3 regions of the Cellulomonas jepli genome follow, and region 2 is predicted to be linked to each of the others. Evidence: riboswitches for the same ligand, from Rfam matches in the RefSeq annotation. Region 2 holds a riboswitch; each other region holds the start of a gene.
What was found. A riboswitch is a leader RNA that binds a small molecule or an ion and turns the genes downstream of it on or off. The one in region 2 is predicted to bind cyclic di-GMP.
Positions count from the first base shown of each region.

Region 1 (3,245 bases), on a different contig from region 2:
AGCCGGGGGTGAGGATGAGCTCGGCGCCGTACGCGCGCAGCAGGGCCCGGCGCTCCTTCGACATGGTCTCGGGCATCGTCAGGACGACCTTGTACCCGCGCGCCGCGCCGACGAACGCGAGCGCGATGCCGGTGTTGCCGCTGGTGGCCTCGACGATCGTGCCGCCCGCGGGGAGCTCGCCGGACGCCTCGGCGGCGTCGATGATCGCGACGCCGATGCGGTCCTTGACCGAGCTCGCGGGGTTGTAGAACTCGAGCTTGCCGACCACCGTGGCGCCGGCGCCCTCGGTCAGCTTGTTGATGCGGACCAGCGGGGTGTTGCCGATGAGCTGCGTCGCGTCGTCGTAGATGCGGGCCATGTCGTCCTCGTCTGTGCGGGGCCACGGGGTGCGTGGCGGGGTGGGGGAGGTGGTGCGGGGGACCGGGAGGGCTCCGGCGTCGCGCGCCGCGCGGTGGGCTCGTCGTCGGGCCGGGCAGCAGCGCGCGGGGCTCGCTGCCGGGGACCGCCGAGCGCCGGGGACCACCGGTGCGGCGCGTGGGGCGAGCGCTGGCGCGGGGGGATGTGCCCGTGCGGGCCTCCCGCTGCGAGGGCAGCGGGAGCGGCCAGCGCTCTAGTGACAGCGACAGCAGGCGGCGACCCGGTGGGGCCGGGCGCACGCGGCGTCGCACAGGACCAGGGTGGTGACGCACGCGCGGAGCAGCACGGTCACCTCTCCTCCCGGTCGGTCATGGACGCGCTGACGTTATCGACAACGTCCCCGCGGTGCAAAGCATGCCCGAGGTGCGGGACGTCGTCCGCGCGGACGACCGCGACGCAGCACGGCGACGGGCCGTGGGACGCCGACGACGCACGCGAGCGGTGCGCGGGAAACCCGCGCACCGCTCGCGTGCGTCTGCCGTGCGGACGTCAGAAGCTGCGCTGGACCTTGACCGCCGCGCCGTCCGTGAAGTAGTTGTCGACGTTCGCGATCGTGTGGACGGTCGGAGCGAGGATCGCGCAGCGCGTGTACCCCGTGTCGAGCCGGAACACGTTGTTCTGGATGACCACGCCGGTGCTCGCCGGGCGGCTGCCGTAAGCCATGTTGATGGTGCACTTGCCGCCACCGATCCGGTTGTCCTTGATCGTCAGGCCCGTGATCTGCGAACGGTCCTGCGTCGTCTGGATCGCCGTGGCCTGCGCACCGCGGATGTTGTTCCGCAGGATCCGGATGTTCGACCCGCCCTGGATCTGGATGCTGTCGGCGTGGCTCTCGCCGCCCTTGTGGTTCGGGTCGGAGGCGTAGTACAGGTTGCTGTGCATGTACGAGTCCTCGACGAGGACGTTCGAGCCCGTGATGTGCACCGAGTCGATGACGTTCGCGATCTCCGTGCGGCGGACCGTGAAGTTGTGCCCGATGATGCCCGCGATGTGCGGCGACGCGTCGGCCGCGACGAGCTCGCTGTCCTCGATCGTGAAGGGGTAGAGACCCGCGCCGTTCGTGACGAGGGCGAAGCTGCTGGTGATCGGCCGGCCGCGGACGACCGAGCGCTTGATCGTGACGTTCGGTGCCGTGACCTTGAGGAACCCCCGCACGTCGACCGCGTCGATGACCGCGCCCGGCGTGCTCACCACGAGGTCGCCGGTGATGACGGTCAGGACCGTGCCTGCCGGCACGCCCGTCGTGCTGGCGCTCGCGTTGCTCAGCGTCGGGATGGTGAGCGCGGCGGGTGCGACGCCGGCGCCGGCAGCGGGAGCCGTTGACGCGATCGCTGCGACGACGCTGAGGCCGGCGACGAGGGCGACGGCCCGGCCCCGGCGGCGGAGGGCGCGCTGCGGGGCGCGCTCCGACAGGCTGTCGGTGGGCGCGCTGAAGGTCGAGCGGACTGCATTGAGCACTGGATTCTCCGTCGTTCGGCAGCCTGGCGAACCTCGTGGGTCCCATGGCTTTGCGTCACTGCCTCGCGGCAGCTTTGCCTTTTCGTGGACAGGAGGACCGTATGCGGTCGCGGCTGCCCGCGACAAGAGTCACAGCGCCTGGCAGGCGGGTGAAACAGCGTCGTCCGGGCGGCGGGTCCTCGGTGCCGGTGATAACAGCCGGTGCGGATCAGGGCGATCCCGCAGGTCACGGGCGTGGGAATGCGTGAGAAGGCGTTGTTTTCGACGAGTTCCCGAGTGCGGCGCGGGCGCCCCGGCGGCACGTCCGGGATGTCCGTCCGGGACGGGTTACGAACACGATCGGTGCATTCACGGACGGGTGCACCCGCACGGGTGGCGGGCGTGGTCCTGTGCGTGCGCCCGGGCGCACGCGCAGGACGCTCAGCCCAGCCCGACGGCGTCGAGCCACGCCTCGGCGAGCAGGCCGTGACCGGCGGGCGTGGGGTGCACGCCGTCGTACGCCCAGGCGGCCGGCGTGGTGCGGACGGCCGCCGCGGCGAAGAGCCCGTCGGCCGGCACGAGCGTCGCGCGGAGCTCGGCGGCGAGCCGCCGGACGACCCCGATCCGCGGGTCGAGGTCCTCGCGCCAGCCGTGCTGTGCCTCCTCGACGGGCACGACGAACGGCTCGACGAGGACGAGGCGCGCCCCCAGGCGCTCGCGCGCCGAGTCGAGCATCGCGCGGTAGTCCTCCTCGTACGCGTCGACGGAGGTCGCGCGGCCCGAGTCGTAGCGGCGCCACGTGTCGTTGATCCCGACGAGCACCGAGATCACGGTCGGCTCGAGCGCGAGGGCGTCGGCCTCCCAGCGGTCGCGGAGCTGCCGCGCGGTGTCCCCGCCGATCCCGCGGTTGAGGAAGGTCAGGCCCAGGTCGGGCCGGCGCGCGCCGGCGAGCGCGGCGACGAGCAGCGCGTACCCGTGCCCGAGGCTCGCCGGGTCGCTGCGGTCGCGCCCCCCGTCGGTGATCGAGTCGCCGGTCAGCAGGATGCGGTCGCCCGCCTCGAGAAGCGTCATGCCCCGAACTGCAGCACAGGGGCCCGGATCGGACAAGCCGGTCAGGTGCCGACCACGAGCGAGACCGCGAGCGCCGCCATCACGACCGCGACGAGCCCGTCGAGGACCTGCCAGGCGCGCGGGCGGGCGAAGAGCGGGGCGAGCCGGCCCGCGCCGAACCCGAGGGTGACGAACCAGCCGATGCTCGCGGCGACCGCCCCGGCGGCGAAGGCCCACGGCCGGTCCTGCTGGTGCGCGACCGAGCCGAGGAGCACGACGGTGTCGAGGTACACGTGCGGGTTCAGGAAGGTCAGGGCGGCGCACGTGAGCAGCACGCGGGC
Region 1 covers NZ_JBFTER010000003.1:44,900-48,144, reverse strand. The annotation lists gene cysK (cysteine synthase A) at 1-358, opposite strand, end outside; gene AB6N24_RS01375 (right-handed parallel beta-helix repeat-containing protein) at 907-1,875, opposite strand; cyclic di-GMP riboswitch class I at 1,890-1,964, opposite strand; gene AB6N24_RS01370 (SGNH/GDSL hydrolase family protein) at 2,296-2,925, opposite strand; gene AB6N24_RS01365 (LysE/ArgO family amino acid transporter) at 2,967-3,245, opposite strand, start outside.
Region 1: another riboswitch for cyclic di-GMP. It lies ahead of AB6N24_RS01375 (right-handed parallel beta-helix repeat-containing protein); the one in region 2 lies ahead of AB6N24_RS12440 (PKD domain-containing protein).

Region 2 (3,245 bases):
CGCCACCGAGTCGGTGCTCGTGCCGCCCGCGGTGTCGGTGACCGTGAGCCGCGCGCTGTGGTCGCCCGGGCCGTAGACGTGCGTGAGCGTGGCCGGCGGCGCGCCGGTGCCGCTCTCCGTGGTCCCGTCGCCGTAGGTGAGCGACCAGCTCGCGACGTGCTCGCCGGCACCACCGCCCGCGCCCGACGAGCGCGACGCGTCGAACGTGACCGAGAGCGGCGCCGTCCCGTGCGTCGTCGACGTCTGCAGGAAGGCCGACGGCCGCGTGTGCGCCGCGGGGGAGTCGGCGACGTCCGCGAACGCCTCGAGCGAGCTCGGCGTCGAGTCCACGAACCACGAGCAGCTGCCGTGGTGGTGGAAGTACAGGACCGCCGTGACCTCGGGCCACGACGCGAGCGTCGCCATCGACTCGCGCAGCCACGCGGCCTTGCGGCCCGGCACCGCGGGGTCCTCGACCGAACCCCACTCGGCGATCACGAGGGGCTTGCCGTGCGCCTGGCCGAACGCCCGGAACGCCGACGCGGCGCGCGACATCGACGACCACGACGTCTGGCCGTTCGTCGCGCACCCGAACCAGTTGTAGGCGTCGAGCGCGATCTGGTCGACGACGTCGTCGCCGGGGTACAGCGCGTCGGCGCTCACCGCCGCGTACGGCGCGAAGGGCGTCGGCGTCACGATCCACGTCCACACGGCGTTGGTCACGCCCTGCGCGCGGAAGACCTCGACGTAGTGGCGGAACGCCGCCCGGTAGTCGGCCGCGGCCCCGAAGCCGGGGGAGTAGTCGGGCTCGTGCTGGAACGAGACGTACATCGGCACGCGCAGCGCCTTGACGGCGTTCGCGTGCTGGACGATCTGCGCGTCGTGGGCGCCGCTCGCGACGGCGGCCCACGAGATCTTGGTGCCGTCGATCTTCTTCGACGACACCGACAGCAGCGGCGTGCGGCCGCGCTGGACGGTCGTGGTCAGCGGCGTCGACGGCAGCTCGTCCCACAGGGCGTACCAGCGGTGCACGTCGAGCTTGCGCCCGATGCTCGCCTCGAACGCCGAGACGGCGGCGTCGACGCTCGCGTGGGTGCCCTTGGCGACCGACGCCCCGAACAGCAGGCCGTCGTCCGGGGTCAGGGCGTCCTCGGCCCAGTCGTTCGCGGCGCCGGGCCTCGGCGTGGCGTCGGGGGTGGGCTCGGTGGGCGTCCCGGGCGTGGGGCTGAGCGTCGGCTCGGCGGTGGGCGTGGGGCTGAGCGTCGGGTCCGCCGTGGGCGTGGGCGGGTCCGTGGGGCCGGGCATCGGCTCGGGCGTGGGCGACACCGTGGGCGACGCAGTCGGGGCCGGCTCGACGACCTGGCGGCTCGCGGCCGTCGACGGCGGCACGACGGCCGCCGTGAGCAGACCGGCGAGCGCGGCCGAGGCGACGACGGCGCGTGCGGTGCGGGTGCGAGCGGCGCGGGCCGAGGCGGTGGGCCTCGACGCGGCGCGGGCGGTGGTGGTGCTGGGCGCGGGCACGGCACGGCCCTGCCCCGGGAGGCGGCGTTGCACGGGGATCCCCTGTCGTTCGGCAGCCTGGCGGACCCCGAGGGCCCCATGGCTTTGCGTCCCTGCCTCGCAGCAGGTTTGCCTTTTCGCGGACTCGACGAGCGTACGTCCGCCGTTCGTGTTAATCCAGTCACATAAACCCGGACCAAGCCGACGCGCGTGCACGCCGGGCGTGACTCCCGTGCACCCGGGCAATTCGGATATACGACCGTGTTCCGTGCAGGGTTCTTGCCCTTTCGAGTGATTGCTGTGCACCATGAGGACCTACCGCACAGGGCTTCCGGGGGGAACCGAGTTCGGTGCCGCACGCCGGCGCCGAGGTTGGGCCGTCTGGCGCGGTCGCCGCCGCACGCAGGGCAGGGCGACACGGCAGGGGAGCTTCCCCCGTGGTCCCGGTAACCCGCGGCGACGCTGTCTCTCACTCATCGTCGCTGGTCAGCACGGTCTCGCCGTGCTGGAGCAGGACACGCACCGCGACACGGACGTCGCGCTCCGGCACGGCCGGGGCCTCGGGAGGGGCTCCACCGCCATGTCGAACGCGACGGCCGCACACCCGTGCGTCTGCGCTCACGCCCGACGAGCACCCGTGCTCACGACCCGCACGCAGTCCGGACCGCATGACCCGGGCGCGCCGTGAAGACCATCGCCGTGGAGGCACCCGCAGATGTTTTCCGACTATCCGTTCAAGTTCACGCGCCGCCATCGCGTGCTCGCTTCTGTGATCACCGTCTCACTTCTTGCGGTCGGTGCGATCGCGCTGCTGTCGCCGCAGGGCCAGTACGTGTGGAACGGGCCGAGCGCGACCGAGGTCGCCCTCAAGACGGAGCAGGCGCGCTCGCGCGACCTCAGCGCCCAGCTCGAGGAGATGGAGGCGAAGCTCACCGCGCCGCGGCCCCAGGTCGGCGACAAGGTCCAGCTCGCCCGCGCGGAGGACCTGAAGAAGCAGATCACCGAGCTCGAGGCGAAGCTCGTGCAGACGCAGCAGGAGCTCGGTCGTGCCGAGGCCGAGGCCGCGAAGCAGAAGGACGCCGCGAACCTCGTCAACGGCACGCTCAAGGCCGCGCGCGAGCGCCAGAACGCCGCGAGCAAGGTCACCACGGCGCAGATCGCCGACCTCAAGAAGCAGCTCGGCGAGCTCACCTACAAGGTGCAGAACCCCAAGGGCCACCAGGCGCCCCCGGTCACCGCGTCGATGACTAAGGCGGACATCGTCGCGGCGAGCCAGCTGTTCGGCCTCTACACGACGCAGAGCCCGTTCGACTACGGCGAGTTCAACGGCGTGCAGGCGGCCGTGAACCGCAACGCCGACGTCAGCGGCTACTTCCAGTCGTGGGACACCGACTTCCGCCCGGACGCCGTCCAGTCCGCGTGGAGCCGCGGTCAGATCCCGCTGCTCACCTGGGAGAGCCAGAGCCAGGTCGGTGCGATCTCCGCGGAGGCGCCCGAGTACTCGCTCGGCTCGATCATCAACGGCCAGCACGACGAGTACCTGCGCAAGTACGCCCGTGACATCGCCGCGACCGGCCTCCCGCTGGTCCTGCGCTTCAACCACGAGATGAACGGGACCTGGTACCCGTGGTCCGAGGTCCGCGGTTGGGACGGCAAGGGCATCAACGGGAACAAGAAGGGCGAGTACGTGCAGATGTGGCGGCACGTGCACGACATCTTCACCCAGGAGGGCGCGAACGAGTACGTCGCGTGGCTCTGGGCCCCGA
Region 2 covers NZ_JBFTER010000047.1:3,750-6,994, forward strand. The annotation lists gene AB6N24_RS12440 (PKD domain-containing protein) at 1-1,500, opposite strand, end outside; cyclic di-GMP riboswitch class I at 1,549-1,623, opposite strand; gene AB6N24_RS12445 (glycoside hydrolase family 26 protein) at 2,195-3,245, shown strand, end outside.

Region 3 (3,245 bases), on a different contig from region 2:
GCGGCCGTCGCGGCCCGGCCGTCGCCGGCCGCTCAGCCGACCCGGTGCAGCCAGCGCACGGGCGCGCCGGCGCCGGCGTAGCGGAACGGCTCGAGCTCGTCGTCCCACGCCTGCCCGAGCGCGAGGTCCAGCTCGGCGCGCAGGCGTGCCGGGTCCGCCGCGTGCACGAGGGCGGCACGGATGCGGTCCTCGGGCACGACGACGTTGCCGTGCACGTCGGTCTGGGCGTGGAAGATGCCGAGCTCGGGCGTGTGGCTCCAGCGCGAGCCGTCGGTGCCGTGGCTCGACTCCTCGGTCACCTCGTAGCGCAGGTGGGTCCACCCGCGCAGCGCCGAGGCCAGGCGCGCGCCCGTCCCCTGGGCACCCTGCCAGGACAGCTCCGCCCGGTACATCCCCGGCGCCGCAGGCTGCGGCGTCCAGTCCAGGGACACGCGTGTGCCCAGCACGTTGCCTGCCGCCCACTCCATGTGGGGGCAGAGCGCACGTGGCGCTGAGTGCACGAAAAGTACACCGCGGGTGATCGCACCTGCCATGTCGCCCTCCTGACGGCTCGAGGTTCGTCTTCCCCAACGACCTCGTCCCGCAGACGGGAGTGCACCACGGCCTCGCGGCGTGCTGGTGACAGCATGCATGATCCGGCTGGTCGGACGCCAGCGAATCCGGCCCCGCCACCCGGACGTGCAACGGTCCGGGTGGCGATCGGTCATGGTTCGCCCTGAAACGTCGGGATCGCGCGCCGGGACCGCGGGGCGAGACCCGGCCCGCGGTCGTGGCCGTCACCCCGCTCCGGCGCGGGGACCCGCGTCAGAGCTGGTCGCGGATCGCGCGCATCGCCTTCTTGCGCACGGACCGTTCGAGCCGGTCGAGGTAGAGGTACCCGTCGAGGTGGTCCACCTCGTGCTGCAGGCAGCGGGCCATGAGCTCGGTGCCCTCGACGACGACCTCCTTGCCGTCGAGGTCCTCGCCGACGACCCGGGCGTACCAGGCGCGCTTCGTCGGGTACCAGAGGCCGGGCACCGACAGGCAGCCCTCGTCGCCGTCCTGGTAGTCCTCGGACAGCTCCACGATGCGGGGGTTCAGCACGTAGCCGATCTCGTCGTCGATGTTCCACGAGAAGGCGCGGAGCCCGACGCCGATCTGGTTGGCGGCGAGGCCGGCCCGACCCTCGTGGTCGACGGTCTCGAGCAGGTCCGTCACGAGGGAGCGCACCCGGTCGTCGACGGTCGTGATCGGGTCGCAGGGGGTGCGCAGGACCGGGTCGCCGACCGTGCGGATCTCTCTCATCGCCATGCCCACGATTGTTTCATGCGGGGCTGTCCGACTCGGGCACTCCAGCGGTCGGAGGTGTGGACCGCGCAGGCCCGCTGGGAGCCTCCCGCCGCCGTCGGCCCGGCACCCTCGCGCCCTTCGGCTCTGCCGTCCCCGGTGCACCTGCGGCGGGAGAGAAGCGCTGCGCCATTCGAGTGACCGAGGTCACGTGAATTGGACACGTGCACGACAAAAGGCCCGGGGAACATTTCCCCGGGCCTTTCGGCGAGAAGCTGTGCGTGACGCGCGGCCGAGACCTCAGACGTCGGAACGCTGCTGCGGCACGCCCGTGAGGAGCTGGCGGACCTCGTTCTCGTGGAAGCGGCGGTGCCCACCGAGCGTCCGGACCGCCGAGAGCTTGCCGGCCTGCGCCCAGCGCGTGACGGTCTTCGGGTCGACCCGGAACATCGCTGCGACCTCACCCGGGGTGAGCAGAGCGCCCGGCATCGAGGTGGACTCGGAACGGTTGGGGGTGGTGATGGCCATGATGGCAACTCTCCTGTCGTTCGGTAGCTCGGCTGACCCCTGAGGCCCCGTGGCTTTGCGTCCCCACCTTGCGGCGGGTTTGCCGTTTCTCGCTGACGTCCTCAACTATGCATGAACCCGGACAACTTCGCAACAACCCCCCGAGGGTGAAACGAACCACCCTGGGGGCCGATCGGGTGAATCGATGCGCTTCGACGGCGCATATAACATGCCCGGCCGGCCCGTGCATCCTGACCGCCGGGAGAGCTTCGGTTGGGCCGCAGCAGACGAGTGCGTGACGATCCCTCGCCCTCCCGGCGGATTCGTCCTACCCTTGACCCAACGCCCAGGCGCGAGCGGGGCGGGTCGCCAGGTGACCACGGCGGGTGACGGGCGCCTCATCTTGTGCGGGTGAGGCGCCCGAACGCTGTCCGCACCCGAGCGCCGTCGAGACGCGCGTCACGCGTGCCGACCGCTGCGACCGCCACACGTGACCCGACGTCGACCGCACCGACGCCCGACGACCGGTCCGCGCGACCCCCGCCGTGGCCCGTCACGTCGCTCCGCACGGCCCCTGACCTGCGGCTCTCCGCTCAAGTCGCCGCGGCGGGTGCCGATGGTCCTCCCGAGGAGCCCACACGTGGCTCGCAGCCGGAGGAGTCACGTGCCGCACACCTGGACCGTCCTCGCGCTCGCGCGCCACATCGGCGGGTTCTACCACGGTGAGCTCCTGGCGGGGCTGGTGCGGGAGGTCACCGCGCAGGGCGGTCGCGTCGTGGTGGCCCAGACCGCACCGGAGCAGCCCGAGCTCGACGAGACGGTCGTCGGCGAGACCGCGCTGTCCGTGGGCTGGGACGAGGCCGACGCGGTCGTCACGATCGCCCTCAGCGCGAGCGCGGCCTTCCTCGAGCGGATGCTCGTGCTCGGCAAGCCCGTCGTGCTCACGAGCCAGCGGGTCGACGGCGTCGAGGCGCCCGTCGCGCTGCCCGACAACCACGGCGGCATCCACGCCGCCGTCGAGCACCTGCGCGCGCACGGCCACACCCGGATCGGCTTCGTCGGCGACCTCCGGCAGTACGACTACCAGGAGCGCCACGTCGCGTACCGCGACGCGCTCGCCGCGCACGGGCTCATCCCGCGCGAGGAGCTGCTCGTCGTGGCGCGGGACTGGTCGGAGGCCGCGGGCGTGGACGCCGCCCGGGAGCTGCTCGCCCGTCCCGAGCGGCCCGACGCGGTGGTCACCGCGTCCGGGCACAACGCCATCGGGCTCGTCCGCGGGCTCGCCGCCGCGGGCGTGCGCGTGCCCGAGGACGTCGCGGTCCTCGCCTTCGACAACGTCGAGCACGGCGCCTGGGCGACGCCGAGCCTGTCGAGCGTGCACCAACGGTTCGACGAGGTGGGCGCGCTGGCCGGCTCGCTCGTCATGCGCGCCCTGCGCGGCGAGCACGTGCCCGCGGGCAGCCACGTCGCCG
Region 3 covers NZ_JBFTER010000039.1:8,099-11,343, reverse strand. The annotation lists gene AB6N24_RS11020 (DUF3145 domain-containing protein) at 33-533, opposite strand; gene def (peptide deformylase) at 805-1,290, opposite strand; gene AB6N24_RS11010 (BldC family transcriptional regulator) at 1,567-1,755, opposite strand; cyclic di-GMP riboswitch class I at 1,814-1,888, opposite strand; gene AB6N24_RS11005 (EAL domain-containing protein) at 2,438-3,245, shown strand, end outside.
Region 3: another riboswitch for cyclic di-GMP. It lies ahead of AB6N24_RS11010 (BldC family transcriptional regulator); the one in region 2 lies ahead of AB6N24_RS12440 (PKD domain-containing protein).